DNA from 2 places in the Halobacillus rhizosphaerae genome. Region 2 is predicted to be linked to the other one. Evidence: a T-box and tRNA genes for the amino acid it is inferred to sense, from the RefSeq annotation. Region 2 holds a T-box; the other holds one or more tRNA genes.

Region 1 (7,436 bases), on a different contig from region 2:
ATCTGCTGTACTATAGACATTCCAAATATTATTTCTTGCATTTACTAGTTGCCAATCTTTTTTGTCGAAACCATGTGCTTTCAACAGGTAATCAACATCTTTTAATTGTTCTGCATTCATTCGAATAAGCTTATCTGACTTATGACTACCATTTGAAAGAATTTCATTTGTTTCTTTGTAAGCAATATCTTCTTCTGCATTTAATCTTTCTAGTTCTTCATTCTCTACAAAATCTTTCCAACCATAAGATTTTTTTCTTAAGGTTTCAGCAGAGTAATCTAGACCAAACATATCAACTAAATCTAACCAATCAAGTGAATGTTCTTTACTTAATTTCCCGACTGATAACCTAACTAAATGTCTAAATCTAGTTTCACCTTGTAATCTTTCTAAATTAAAATCACTCATTAAAAATTTACACCTCATATTTGTCATCATTCAAATAAGCCAAGAGCAAATGCCCTTGACTTATTCCTATCTTCCCGACCACTTGCTTTCGCAAGAAACTATTCAGTTACTTCTTCAACTTCTTTAATTGTTACAAATTTAGTATTGAATCGCTCATAGCCTTTACCATAAAACTCTTCATATGACTTAGGTGTGCGACCATTATACTGTGGTTCAAATTCTGTTTTATTTTTACGTGCTTCTTCTCTTCGTTCTCTACGTGTCATTTTCATATTGTTATCTCCTTTTTCTCATAAGAGATCACAGATTAAACTGTAATCTCTTTATATCTTTCAGAGTTGACTACTTCCAACATTAATTCATATGGATTTACTTCTTCATTACCTAGTAGGTTTTGGAAGATACTTGGAGAGAAACCAGAAACTAATTGCACTCCATTTTCATCCATTGTGAATGGTACATTACTCATAAAAGCGTTCACATTCCAGAAAACTAACTTTGGTAATTTGTAACCATTAAGTTCAAATTGTTCAGCTAGATTTTTAAAGATGTGAGTTTTTGCACCACTAACACATTGATTGAATTGCATATCAGAAATTATGTATAGTCTGTCAATCATTTCATCAGCAGGAACATTGTTATTAACTGCTGTCAATAGAATCTTTTTGAAAACCGATTCAATATTGGTTGACATTCCCCAATCTGCACGTGACATATTGGAAACTTTCTCAACAATATTAGTTCCTTTTATTTGTTGAAGTGAAGGTCTTTCACTAAAAGTAAAGAAATGATTATGAAAATGTCCTTCATTGCGTTCTGCTAAGTAAATGCCTAGTGAGATTGCAACTTCCATAGGAGTTCCATACATACTTCCAGATACATCAACAACTGCAATAGAGTTTTCTTTTCTATCTCCAATGAAGTTAGGAAGATTGTTCCACATACCGTCAAGTAATTGAACCTCTTCTCTATTTTGTCCATAACGCATTCCAAGTGCTTTAGAAACAATTTCATAAGGATATAAAGTACCTGCATTAACAGTCTTTTCACCTTTTGAAAGGCTATCCAAAAACTCTTTATAACGAACTTCATCATTTCTAAAGAAAGCACCACGATAAATCATACCTGCTTTAGAAGGAAGTTTGTCATACTGGATAGATTTATAATTTTTCCTAGTAAGTTTTGTTTCAACAATGTTGATTTTTTTCCTTAGTTTGGAAAGCAATTTACGGTATTTCTTTGGTTCAGTGTTGAATGCTTGAATTAATATTCTTGCATATTTCTTCGTTTGGAGACTTGAAGCATTCTCAGATGGCATCCATTTACCAAGTAAACTTGGACTATCTGATACTCTATCTAAAAGTAATTGTTGTCTTACTAATTCAACTACCTCATTCTTAAGACTAGTTTCAAGAAGAACCCATAGATCATCCCAACGACCAAATGAAGGTATTAGATGTAGATTTTTAGATAGGGCTTCTTTATTATGTAAAGCAAGATGGTTCAAAGCTAAACGGAAAAATCTACGCTCACCTTGTCCTTGAGTTACATCCCTCAAATAAAACAATGTCTTTAAAGCTAATAAAGTATTTTCTGCAAATGCCTTAGAAAACAATTGAACAACTTCTTCATCTTTTCGATTACGATAAGCTCCACCTAATGCAAATAAATCTAAAACATCAGATTTTGTAGAGGCATATGCAAAAGCACCATTAGCAGTTTGTGTCTTATTAAATTCATTTTTTAAATGATTCAACATTATTTATTTCCCCTTTTACTCTATGTATTATTAAACACATTCTCAAATTCTAAATTTATGTTCTATTCAAAATGCAAGAATCTGCTTAATATCAAGGCACGAAGTATTTTTCAAAATATCGCTTGAGTTGTTTAAATAGCTGTATGTGCCTTTTTAAGCAAAACTAGACTCTAAAAAATAATTATTTGTTGTATTTATCCACTATTTTTAAAAATTGCTGTATGAGTCTGGTTATTAATTTAATGCCACACCCCATACTATATTCGCACAGAGTATTGTGGACTTTATAAACTAGACACTAATTAAACTTGCTTAATATTAATTTTCAAAATTATCTGTAATGTATGTAATTTTGCTGTATGTGTCTATTCGGTTCTAGTTGCCATTCTCGGTAAGACCAATATACGCAACACTCGAACATTATTAGCGTTACAGATCGCCTTGTAACAATCTGTAACTAAAAATTGAGAGTTTTCTTTATTTCGCTATTTTCCTATAACTCTCAACAATTTAGAAATAGCGTACAAGGAATTGTAAATTATGAGTCACACGATACGTGTGGTTCAAAATTGGTCTTCGTCTTTAAGCCTAGAACACCAGTAAGGCAGGGGATTAAGTCCCCAAGTCTGGGCAGGAGGATTTGAACCCCCGAACTCCTGCTCCCAAAGCAGGTAGTGAACCAAGCCCACGTCTACCCAGATAAAGTCACGAAATGTGTTTCCATGTATTACCATTTCTTATGTCATAAATAACTTTTCGGTCAACATTAAACAATTTTGCTAAATGACTATTTTTCAATTCTAAATTTGATTTTATGTATTTAACATTATCTTCTGTTAATTTTGATCTGCCATTTTTTGAACCTTTAGCGGATCGGTTTCTTTTAACTCTATCATTTACATTATCAGCATGTGTTCCAAGTTCTAGATGTTTTGGATTTATACAGTTAGCATTATCACATTTATGTCTTACAACTAAACCATCTGGAATTTTTCCAATATTTTGTTCATACGCTATTCTATGTAAAAGAAATCTTTTGTTATTAACTCTAATTTTTACATGACCGTCTTTTGATTTACTATGTGATGTTACTAAATGACAACCTCTATCATTTACTTCAATCTCAATAGGTTTCAATCTGTTTGGTAAATCAACTAATGGTTTCAAGTTATCAACTTCTTAATATGTAATTATTTATTGCATTTATAACTTACAAGGCACAAACCTTTACTTACCCAATAGTAGTTTGTTGTATGTGATTGCTGTACGTGCCTTAAATATCGCATAGGGGATTTGAACCCCTAATCTCCTGCGTGAAAGGCAGGTGACTTATTCCAATTTGTCCAATGCGACATAATGATAGGTTTTTCTGTTGCCTATCACAACTGGTGAGTTCCCAAAGTCTCACTATCCTAAAAATGACTTAGCCAGATCAAAGTCTGGTGTAATTCGTGTACCTATCTCACTACTTATTTCTGTGACATTATTTTCCATCTATATAGTGCTTTTCTTTATCTATCAGCATAGATGCCTCCACAGCGAAGCCCTTGTCATTTAAGGGGTTGAGGTAATTGAACCTAATTATTTGGTTCTTAAAAGCTTCTTATGTGTGACTCACCACATCATAGTAAGGGATTTATGGCATTAAAGGAATTATAACCTCCACGTTTATTTAAAATAAACAAGTGACTAGCCTTGAGGTTAAGGATTTACAACCTATTTCCTGCCCTGTTTCAAGAAGACTTTAAGAACCAAATAATTTTGATAAAACTATCTTTTTATACATAATCTTAGGAGGGTCGGCATTACCCTCATCTCTGATAACTACGATACATTTAAAGTGTGTCACTCTATAATTAAGAGTATAGTAAATGTATGATAGCGTGTAGAGAACCTTTTCTACCTCTAAGATTATTTAATGACGGATTAGACAATCTCTAATCTAGATATACTATTAGTATTTTTATACCGCCCTAATCGGCAAGATTGGTCATTCTCAATCTATTGGTTAGCTTACCTAGAGAGACTTGAACTCCCGACACTCTGATTAACAGTCAGATGCTCTACCAACTGAGCTATAGGCAAATAATTTTAAACAAGACACTCAATGTATTTTTCCTAATATGTACAATGTGTTATTGCTGTAGGTGTCTTTTAACTATTTATATCTTATCATTATTTGTTGTACTTGTCAAATCAATATGTTACATTATTAAAATTTATTTTGGGAAACCCACAATTTAATGTAGGTTTCCTTTCCAAGCTAGTAACCAAAGAAAAAGTAATAAACTTCTTCATCAACACAACAATTTTAGAAGAATTGATGTGTTTTGCCTTTTGTGTGATTGCCGTCACGATAAGGTTTTCTTTATCTCTCAACCTTATGTACTTATAATATCATTATTTGTTGTTCTTGTCAAACAGATATGCTACATAATTTAAATTATTTTTCCAATCGAAATGGAAACTCTCTGAGTAAAGGCATATATTGATAAAAATTCAAATATACATCATATAATCTATTCATTGCTTCAATTCTAATATCTGAGTTATCCATATTATGAATGAATCCCCATAATTCAAAAGTGCTGATCAACTCATCATCCAAATTTTGTTCCTGTAAGACATAATTATTAGGAGTAATAACAGTTATATGACCTTGATTAAAGAACGCAATTGAACCTCTACTTTCACCTTCATAGCAATATGCCACTAGGTCTTCGGATTTTAATACTCTTAATAATTCACCGAACATATAGGGTCTATTAACCATATAGATATTACCTCCTTTTCGTTTTAAGGGTTCAATTAAGAACCCTTATTTTATAATTATTTATTGCACTTCTGGTGCAACGTAGTCTTCACCAGTGATTTCTTTATATCGTGCTTCTGTAATCTCACCATCAACAACCTTTTGGCTGTATTCATTTCTAAGATTAGTTTGGTAAGGCTCATAAATCTCGGCAAGGGTTGTCATATTGTTTTCTAGCATGTAACGAAATAGGTTAAGCATTATTTAGTTCCTCCAATTTTTCTTCTAACTCTGTAATTTTAGCTGATAATTGTTGCACTTGAATGGCTTGTGCTTGCACCATTCTTGCAACCATATCGACATTCATAAATGCCATAGAGATTAAATCTCCAAGTTTATTGTCATTCATATATGTAATGATTAATGATTTTCCAAGTTCAGAAACATCCTTATTAAGAGTGCTTGCTTCTTTATGCTTGGCAACCATTTCATCTAATTGTTCTTGAGTGATTTCACCATTATCAATCATGTCTTGTACTGCTTGTTCAATACTCTTCATTAGTTTCCACCTTCCCTATAGGCTTTTAATTTTGCGTATAATTCCACAATCGCCCATTTATCCATAGAAATCTGTTCTCCATGATCTATAACCCTATCCACTAACTCATCATGTGAATCTCGAAGACTTCTTACATATTCAATGGATGAGTTTTTGTTATAGGCAGTTTCATAATCCATAGCTATGTAAGTTACATAATAAGTAGCATCAGTATCGAAATCACTTTCTGATATTTTTATTCCCATTACATTTGTAGTAGCATAGAAAGTAGTGAATTTTTTTAGTTTATTATTCTCATATAAAGAGACTATTGTTTTGACAGGTGAAGATAGCATTCCTGCACCCTTTTCTTCACTTTGATCTTCAACCATTGTATCATGGTTTATGTAGTAGGCATTATAGTTTGAAGCATAATAAGGATGTGCCTTTTCTTTAACCACAACACCTTCACTAACTTCAACTTGATTCAAACCTTCATGAAGTTGTAGTTCACCTTCTGATTCGATTTGTTCTTGGATAGGTGTTTTTAGCTGATATAATAAATTTAGAGGATGACTACTTAAATAATCTTTCATCTCTTGAACTGTAGGGGTGTAAGTTTCTCCCCAACCAGTTTTAGAATCTTCAAGATTAATATAAACATACCCACCATAAACATTAAATGTCCCTACTGTATCAGCTAATCCTGTTTGCCTTAAAACAATTCCATTATCTTCTACTAGTTGACCAACACTATCTTTAGAATTACTATCAATAGCTGTTCTAATTCTTTTATATCCAGTGTAGTCTTGGTTTACTGAATAGTCATAGCTACCATCTAACACTACATGTTCCCACTTTTTATTCTTCCACCATTGACCATTCGCATCTTGGTAAGCAGTGTCATTGACTGTCCCATCTCCATAAAATGACGATTTTATCACTTGGTAAGAAGGGTTATGTGGCTCGAATGATTGTGGAAGATTAGAAGCATCACCTGCAACTAACATTACATCTTTAATAAATATCTTTCCTGTGTTCTGTGAAAGTACATATACAGCTAACTTTACTGCATCAGCAGGGGCAGTAACAGTCCTTGTACGAGTGGTAGGAGAGGTATCAGTATTAAAGTTTAAAGCATTATAGCCACTAGTGCTTGTGCTATTACCATTAGCATCAATAAACCTCATAACTAAGGCTTTTGTATTACCACTAGAAGAGTCCACATACCCTAAAGCAGAGATAGTGTACTCCTGTTGTTTTATAAAATCTACCTCTATAGTAGCTGAAGAATTGGCAAAATTGTCTAAAGATATGAACCCATTAGACTCCTGTTTATATGGTGCAGAAGTATTTAAAAAATTTTTGTAATCTATCATATTCTTCCCACTATTCTTCACAATAGGGTTTACAACAGGTTTTATACCTTGGACATACTCTTTTGCAGTAGAACCTTCAACAAGAGTTATATCTTCGAATGAGGCTAAACTAGTGGAGTTTACACTATTGCCTATCCTAAGTAAAAGTTGAACAGCATTCGAGTCGGTAGTAAATGTAACAGATTTAGAACTTATATAACCAACCAATCTACTCCCTATTTCTGAACCAGAGCTGTCGTTTTGTTGGATTGAATAATCAATATTAGTAGCATTTAGAGAAAACGTATAGGTGGTATTGCCTTTTGCATTAATTTTGATATCACTTGTATCCCTCCCAACACCACTAGGAGTAGTAATAACAACTTTTCTGGAAGACGATTTGGTAGCGTTGGTATGAAGATGCCATAATCCACTATCAAAACTAGGCACTAAGTTCACTACATGCCTTCCCTCAAAATCCCACTTTGCAGGTGTAGCCCTATCACTAGAAACCACATTAAGACCATGTGAGAGCGTTGCTGTCTGCTCTGTACCTTTAGCTTCAAGAGCTTCTAAAGCATCTATACGTGGGTCTAGAGAGCTTGAGTCAGTAGTTAAGTG
Region 2 (7,436 bases):
TAGCTTAGTGGGATATTTTCAGCACCTGGATAAGGGGAGCGATGTGATGCAATGTAATCTCTAATATCGATAACACAATAATCATCTGAGCTGAACTCTTTATCTTTCATAGGTTTAATTGAAAGTCCAAGAACTAATCGTTTAACTAGGAAAGTTACAGTAATTGCTGTAATAATCAGAATCAACCATTCCATTTTCAACCTCTCCTAGTAAAACACTAGCTCCCCGTTCCAATCCAGCATTCCACCCTCTAGATTATGGACTTTACGGAAGCCTTGAGCTTTTAGATATTCGGAAGCATTCATACTTCGTTTACCAGAACGGCAAACCATTACATATTCTTGTTCTTTATCGAGGCTGTCAGCCGACTCTGGAATTGTTCCTAAAGCGATATGTTTAGCAGTGGGGATCATTCCCTGGGCTACTTCCTCGTCTTCCCTTACATCTATAACATTAATTTTCGCATTATTTTCTAAGAGCTTTTCTAGTTGCTCAGGTTTCATTTGATTAATTTCACTCACGAGATTCCCCTCCTTATTTAATCTAACATGACCTATTTTATTGATTTATTTATCCAAGTCAAGAAAATGGCTCATACTAAAAATGAACAGTGACAAAAGAATTTAACTCATAAGCAAACCCGGACCATTTCTTCTCATTGGTCCGGGTTTGCTTGATTCAGAAATACAGGATGTTACGGCTTCTAATGATGGCTCGTGAATATCCTATCCTTGAATTCAAACTTCCTATTCACCGATCAAGTTACTGAAGACTTATTCGTTCTACCTTTAATTCGCGACTATATTGACAAGTTTTCCAGGTACAACGATGACTTTACGAACTGTTTTTCCTTCCAGCCATTCCTGTACTTGGTTATTCTCAAGTGCTGTTTTCTCTAAGTCTTCTTTGGACGCTTCTTGACTAACTTTAAGTTTAGCTCTAACTTTTCCCATAACTTGAACAACAATTTCCACTTCATCCTCCACAAGTTTAGAGGCATCATAGTCTGGCCATGGTTCATAACTAATAGTTTCTTCATGACCTAATTTGTTCCAAAGTTCTTCAGCAATGTGCGGTGCAATCGGTGAAAGCAGTTTTACGAAACCTTCCGCGAATTCTTTTGGAATCTCTTCTGCCTTATAGCCTTCATTGACAAAAACCATCATTTGCGAAATCCCTGTATTGAACCGCAGAGCTTCAAAATTATCTGTAACTTTCTGGACTGTTTCATGATATACCCTTTCAAGAGTATCGTCTTCACTATTAGAATGAATCTTTGCTGACAGTTCACCCTCTTCAGTAAACAAACGCCAAACACGGTCTAGGAAGCGTCTTGCTCCATCAAGGCCATTCGTTGACCAGGCAATCGAAGCATCCAGCGGACCCATAAACATTTCATATAATCTAAGCGTATCCGCTCCATGAGTGGCGACGATATCATCCGGGTTAACTACATTCCCTTTGGATTTGCTCATTTTTTCATTTCCTTCACCCAGGATCATACCCTGATTGAATAGTTTTTGGAACGGTTCTTTTGTAGGGACGACGCCTGCATCATAAAGCACTTTATGCCAAAATCTTGCATATAGCAGATGCAGTACCGCATGCTCGGCACCCCCGATATACACATCTACGGGCAGCCATTTTTTTAGCTTGTCATAATCGGCAAAGACTTCATCATTATCCGCATCAATGTACCGTAGATAATACCAGCAGCTGCCTGCCCATTGCGGCATAGTATTCGTTTCCCTACGCCCTTTCATTCCGGTCTCAGAATCCACTACGTTCACCCAATCGTCGATATTCGCAAGCGGAGATTCTCCAGTGCCTGAAGGTTTAATTTCAGTCGTTTTCGGAAGCTCGACTGGAAGCTCAGATTCATCCACAGGCGAAATAGATCCATCTTCCCAATGAATAATAGGAATAGGTTCACCCCAGTAACGCTGGCGGCTGAATAACCAATCTCGCAGGCGATAAGTCGTTTTATTCGTTCCTTTTTGATTTGTTTCCAGCCATTCAATTGCTTTTTCTATGGCTTCTTCCTTTTCAAGACCGTTTAGGAAATCAGAGTTTACGTGTTTCCCGTCCCCTGTATAAGCTTCTTCTGCAGTATTACCACCTTCCACTACTTCTGTAATGGCAAGGTCATATTTCTGAGCGAATTCATAGTCCCGCTCATCATGAGCAGGAACAGCCATAATCGCTCCACTTCCATAACTCATCAATACATAATCAGCTACCCAGATAGGTAACTTACTGCCATTAATAGGATTGACTGCATAAGCCCCTGTGAAAACACCAGTTTTATCTTTCGCTAAATCCGTACGTTCAAGATCGCTCTTATTTTGAGCTTTCTCAAGATAAGCTGCTACAGCAATTTTCTGGTCTTCAGTGACAATATCTTTCACTAGCGGGTGTTCCGGAGCAAGCACTGCATAAGTGGCTCCAAACAACGTATCCGGTCTAGTTGTAAACACATCAAAAGAAAGTGAATGACTTTCAATGTCGAAAGTGACTTCAGCTCCTTCTGACTTACCAATCCAGTTACGCTGCATATCTTTAATGCTTTCCGGCCAATCAAGTTCTTCTAAATCATCAAGTAAGCGATCAGCATAGGCCGTGATCTTTAACATCCACTGTTTCATCGGACGGCGCTCAACTGGATGCCCGCCTCGCTCACTTTTTCCATCAATAACTTCCTCGTTGGCAAGTACTGTTCCAAGAGCAGGGCACCAGTTCACAGCTACTTCATCAATATAGGCAAGACCTTTTTCGTAAAGTTTAAGAAAGATCCATTGAGTCCATTTATAATAATTAGGATCAGTCGTATTTACTTCACGCTCCCAATCGTAGGAAAAACCCAGCTCCTGAATTTGTCTGCGAAAGGTTTGAATATTCTGCTCGGTAAATTCTTCAGGATCATTCCCTGTGTCCAGAGCGTATTGCTCTGCAGGCAAACCAAATGCATCCCACCCAATTGGATGCAGCACCTCAAACCCCTGCATACGTTTCATTCTAGAAAGAATGTCCGTTGCTGTATATCCTTCTGGGTGGCCAACGTGCAGGCCGGCACCAGAAGGGTAAGGGAACATATCAAGGGCATAGAATTTCTCTTTATTTGACTGACTATCCGTCTGAAAGGTCTTATTAGAAAGCCAGTAATTCTGCCATTTCTTTTCAATTGTCTTATGATCGAAAGCCATGTTCTTTCCTCCTGTTCACTCTTAAATATAAAAAAAGCCTCTCATCCCAAAAATGGGACGAGAAGCTTTATTCCCGCGGTACCACCCAAATTAACGTGACCATTCACGTTCACTTGAAATCGATAACGGTGATTGAAACCGGCAAAAGCTACCATTTGAGTTCACTTCTGCGACATCCAAGGCGAGTTCATAAAGTTCAAGGTCAGCTTTCACCAGCCGCTGACTCTCTAGGACTTAAAGCTTTACTACTACTCCTTTTCCACGTCTTTGCATGTATAACCGTATATTAATGAAAGAACCCCTCTTTGTCAAGCTGAGGACGATTCTATAACCATAAGGAACTCTGATTCCTTTAAGCTAAAGGTCGTGTGATCGCAGCAGGCAGATGTTAGAATTAAGGTGCATCCCTTGCTCAACTTCCACCACTTTCATCTACAAAATTGAGAAAGGGAAATTTATTCAAACAAAGGAACTTAGACTAATGACCTTAAAAAAAGTATTACCATATGCTCATGAGCTAATGAAAGAAGTTCTAAAAGAAGGAGACACAGCTATCGATGGGACATGCGGAAACGGACATGATACGGTATTTCTTGCAAATCTGGTAGGGGAAACCGGCCGCGTATATGGGTTTGATATTCAAGCACAGGCCATTGATTCAACAAGCGATCGCTTGAGAGAGGATGGAATGGAAGATCGAGTCGAGCTGATTCAAGATAGTCATGGAAGCTGTATGAACTACATTTCTACCGCTCATTTATCTTCTTTACAGGGAGCGATTTTCAACTTGGGCTATCTGCCAGGCGGTGATAAGTCAATTGTTACTACACCGACGGAGACCATCGCATCGCTAGAACACTTATTCGCGAATTTAAATAAGGATGGCCTCATCGTACTTGTTATTTACCACGGACATCCTGGAGGACAAGAAGAAAAAAATGCCATTCTCGACTTTGTAAGTCAACTGGACCAAAACTCTTTCCAAGTGCTGCAATACAATTTTCTAAACCAAAGAAATAATCCGCCTTTTGTAGTTGCTATAGAAAAATTAAAGCCTGAGAACCTAAACAGGTCGCTCCGGCTTTAATTTATGGTACATTTTCGTATTAAGATAAAAGAAGGTGGCTTTCTTTCCGCTTACTTTCAGCAGATCCTTAACAAAGCTCTTCGCATTGGATAGCCTGCCGACTTTACGATCAGCTAAATACATACCAACCAGACCTGTATGGATCATGTGGTGGAACTTCGCATCTGGAAGTTTCTGAACTTCTTGATGTGTCTGCTCCACAAAAAACTTAAAGCGGTTCTTCATTTCTTCTTCGTGAGCATAATAAGAGCAAAAGTTTAAATCACCTTCTTCAAGGTCTTCCTGCTGATCTATATAATAATCAAGTAGAATGTGAAGGCCCTGCATAAAAGGAAAGTAACTCTTTTCTATTTGTACAGCAAGTGGCTTATCCATCGCTCCTCCCAAAGTATAAGAAACGAGACAGAATATACCTAATGTAGATCCCGTGCAAGCAGAAAACTCGTACCACTCCAGGTTAGGCCAGCTTGCCTGATGGTTTTCAAACCATTCTTTTAATCGAGGTATCCGTTCTTCTTCAATTACATGTTTATGTACTTGAAGATCATTATACAATCCCCCCAGCTTAACTGTATGGTCTGATACAAATGAATAGGTGTCTGAGCTTTTCAGCACCGTTTGACAAGTGCTTACCAGCGCATGTAAATAACCGCCATCATCTTTATCAGCACGATAATAATAATAGTCTTTCAGCTCATTTCCAGGTGTTAAGGCATCCGTCATCGCCTGGTGCAGCATACGAAAGTCTTTGGGATCCATGGAAGTACTGCGGTCGCACAGGTTATCCAAATAGTCGCTGATAGTCTGATAAGCGACGATAAAGCGGATAGCTTCCGCCCACTTTTCACCAGCTAATAATGCGTAAATAGAACCTCCTTCACAATGAAAGGTTTTCTCTTTAATGCTGGCCAGCGCCTGGCTTCGTAATTCCTGATTCGGGATGGCCTGTGCTTTATTTATCCACTGATCTAATTCTTGATGGACGCGAGGGAATATCGTTCGATAAACTCGAACCATCAACTTAACTGAATTGTGCGGAACTTGTCCAGACAAGATAGATCCTCCTATCTATGATTTAATTAATTGTTGTTGTAAGAACTGCAGAGTGTATTGGTAAACTATTTCACTATCCGGCTCATTAAAAAGTTCGTGATAAAAACCTTCCCATTCTTTATAGGTCTTTTCTTTAACAGCTGTTTTATGAAACCACTCTAATGTTTTACTTTGATCGACAATATAATCCTCTCCCGCCTGCATAACTAACAGCGGAACATCCGGAAACTGATCAATATAATCAAAAGACTCTTGAATAGCCTTGCGAAATTCACGATACCACCTTACTGATACACGATCAAGAATAAACGCATCTTCCTGATCCCTGGTGCTCACTGTCTCGTTCCTTGTTACTAAGTGAGGATTTAAAGGAGATTTCACTCGTAATGATGGCCAGATTGCATTTAAAATATGCGAAATAACTTCCATAGGTTTGGAGGGTCCATTCATTATTCCCGCTGCAGGAGAGGAGAGAATGACTCCGGAGACAGAGGGTTTCAATTCTTCCATGGCTCGTATCACAGCAGTCCCTCCCATACTATGCCCCAATAGGAATAAGGGAACTTGGTCATCCGCTTCAAAAATCCACCCTTTAATGGTTTGTATGTAACTATCAAAACGTTTAATATGACCTTTTAACCCCGGAGTATCACCTTGCCCAGGAAGATCACCATAAATAACGTTAAAGCCATCCTCATGAAATCGCTTGGCAAGCTCATGGTAGCGCCCTGCATGTTCAAATGCACCATGGACAATAATAATAGTACCCAAAGGGTTATTGCACTTTACTATTTTTTTCATGACTTCTTCCCCTTAAAACGAAACTATATTTGCTATACTGTACATAGTCATATTATAAGGGGGTTTATAATGATTTGCGAATATAAAGGAAAGATGCCTCAAATTGATCCCACTGCCTTTACTGCTGAAGATGCGGTCATCACTGGGGACGTAGTTATTGGAAAGGATTCAAGCATCTGGTTTAAAACAGTCATCCGAGGGGATGTAGCTCCCGTCAAAATAGGCGAACAAGTCAATGTTCAAGATTTAAGCATGCTTCATCAAAGTCCAGGCCAGCCATTAACGATTGAAGACGGGGTAACTGTTGGACACCAAGTTACTCTTCATTCCGCCAGTATTAAGAAAAACGCCTTAATTGGTATGGGGTCCATCATTTTGGATGGTGCAGAAATTGGAGAAAATGCTTTTATCGGTGCCGGCAGCCTTGTGCCTCCAGGGAAAGTAATTCCAGCTAATACCCTTGCATTCGGCAGACCGGCAAAAGTGATCCGAGAATTAAATGAAGAAGATTATAAAGAACTTGACCGTATCCGGCAAAGTTATGTTGAAAAAGGGCGCTACTATAAAGAAATATTAGACAGGTGATCTACTTCTATGAGCACTTTTTTATTACTATTCAGTTTAACCGCCGCGATCTATTTATCTGTGCATTCCCGAAAGCTTGTGCCCTCCCTTAAAAGGAAAGCCTTGCTTTATAGCCGGTTATTTTTCTTAGTAAGCGTGTGTATTCTTCTCTATTTCTCCTTTGAATACCATTGGGCAGCTAAAAGTAAAGCCTTCTATTCTGCCTATATCGCTGGTCAAGAAACTGAAGCATTGTCCAGGGAAGGGAATAAGAACCTGCAAAGAGCTGAAGGCGACTCACTCTCTCCCTCTATCAAATTGAATGTCCCCCTTGTAGAGCAGTTCCCTGAATTGCCACGAGGCTGTGAGGTCACCAGTTTAACTATGCTCTTTAAGTTTAATGGTGTCGATATGGATAAGCTTACTCTAGCAGATGAAGTTAAGAAAAACCCTGCAAAATTGCATATTTCAAAAGGAAAAGTGTACTATGGTGACCCAAACGACGGGTTTGTGGGAGATATGTACACGTTGAAAAATCCAGGACTGGGAGTATATCACAAACCTATTTTGGAGCTCGCGCAGAGCTATTTTGATGAACGAGCCATTGATTTTACCGGCCAGGACTTTTCTCAGCTATTAGAGTACTTAAACCAAGGACAGCCGGTTTGGGTGATTATTAACTCAGATTATAAGAAGCTGAATAAATCCTATTTCAAAACCTGGATCAC

The links. The T-box of region 2 lies ahead of leuS (leucine--tRNA ligase). A T-box ahead of a tRNA ligase gene usually reads a tRNA of that ligase, here a tRNA-Leu.
Region 1: it encodes a tRNA-Leu, which carries the amino acid that the T-box ahead of leuS (leucine--tRNA ligase) is inferred to sense. The anticodon was not compared.

What each region holds. Positions count from the first base shown of each region.
Region 1 is NZ_JAUTWQ010000003.1:156,653-164,088, reverse strand. It holds gene Q7A53_RS06115 (hypothetical protein) at 1-408, opposite strand, end outside; gene Q7A53_RS06110 (hypothetical protein) at 507-680, opposite strand; gene Q7A53_RS06105 (DUF2828 family protein) at 716-2,167, opposite strand; tRNA gene Q7A53_RS06100 (tRNA-Leu) at 2,794-2,855, opposite strand; gene Q7A53_RS06095 (HNH endonuclease signature motif containing protein) at 2,873-3,334, opposite strand; tRNA gene Q7A53_RS06090 (tRNA-Glu) at 3,446-3,520, opposite strand; tRNA gene Q7A53_RS06085 (tRNA-Asn) at 4,180-4,252, opposite strand; gene Q7A53_RS06080 (hypothetical protein) at 4,611-4,940, opposite strand; gene Q7A53_RS06075 (hypothetical protein) at 5,001-5,180, opposite strand; gene Q7A53_RS06070 (hypothetical protein) at 5,173-5,478, opposite strand; gene Q7A53_RS06065 (hypothetical protein) at 5,478-7,436, opposite strand, start outside.
Region 2 is NZ_JAUTWQ010000010.1:677-8,112, forward strand. It holds gene Q7A53_RS11515 (rhodanese-like domain-containing protein) at 1-194, opposite strand, end outside; gene Q7A53_RS11520 (rhodanese-like domain-containing protein) at 207-503, opposite strand; gene leuS (leucine--tRNA ligase) at 789-3,203, opposite strand; T-box leader at 3,254-3,474, opposite strand; gene Q7A53_RS11530 (class I SAM-dependent methyltransferase) at 3,685-4,290, shown strand; gene Q7A53_RS11535 (tetraprenyl-beta-curcumene synthase family protein) at 4,267-5,307, opposite strand; gene Q7A53_RS11540 (alpha/beta hydrolase) at 5,359-6,144, opposite strand; gene Q7A53_RS11545 (gamma carbonic anhydrase) at 6,214-6,729, shown strand; gene Q7A53_RS11550 (C39 family peptidase) at 6,739-7,436, shown strand, end outside.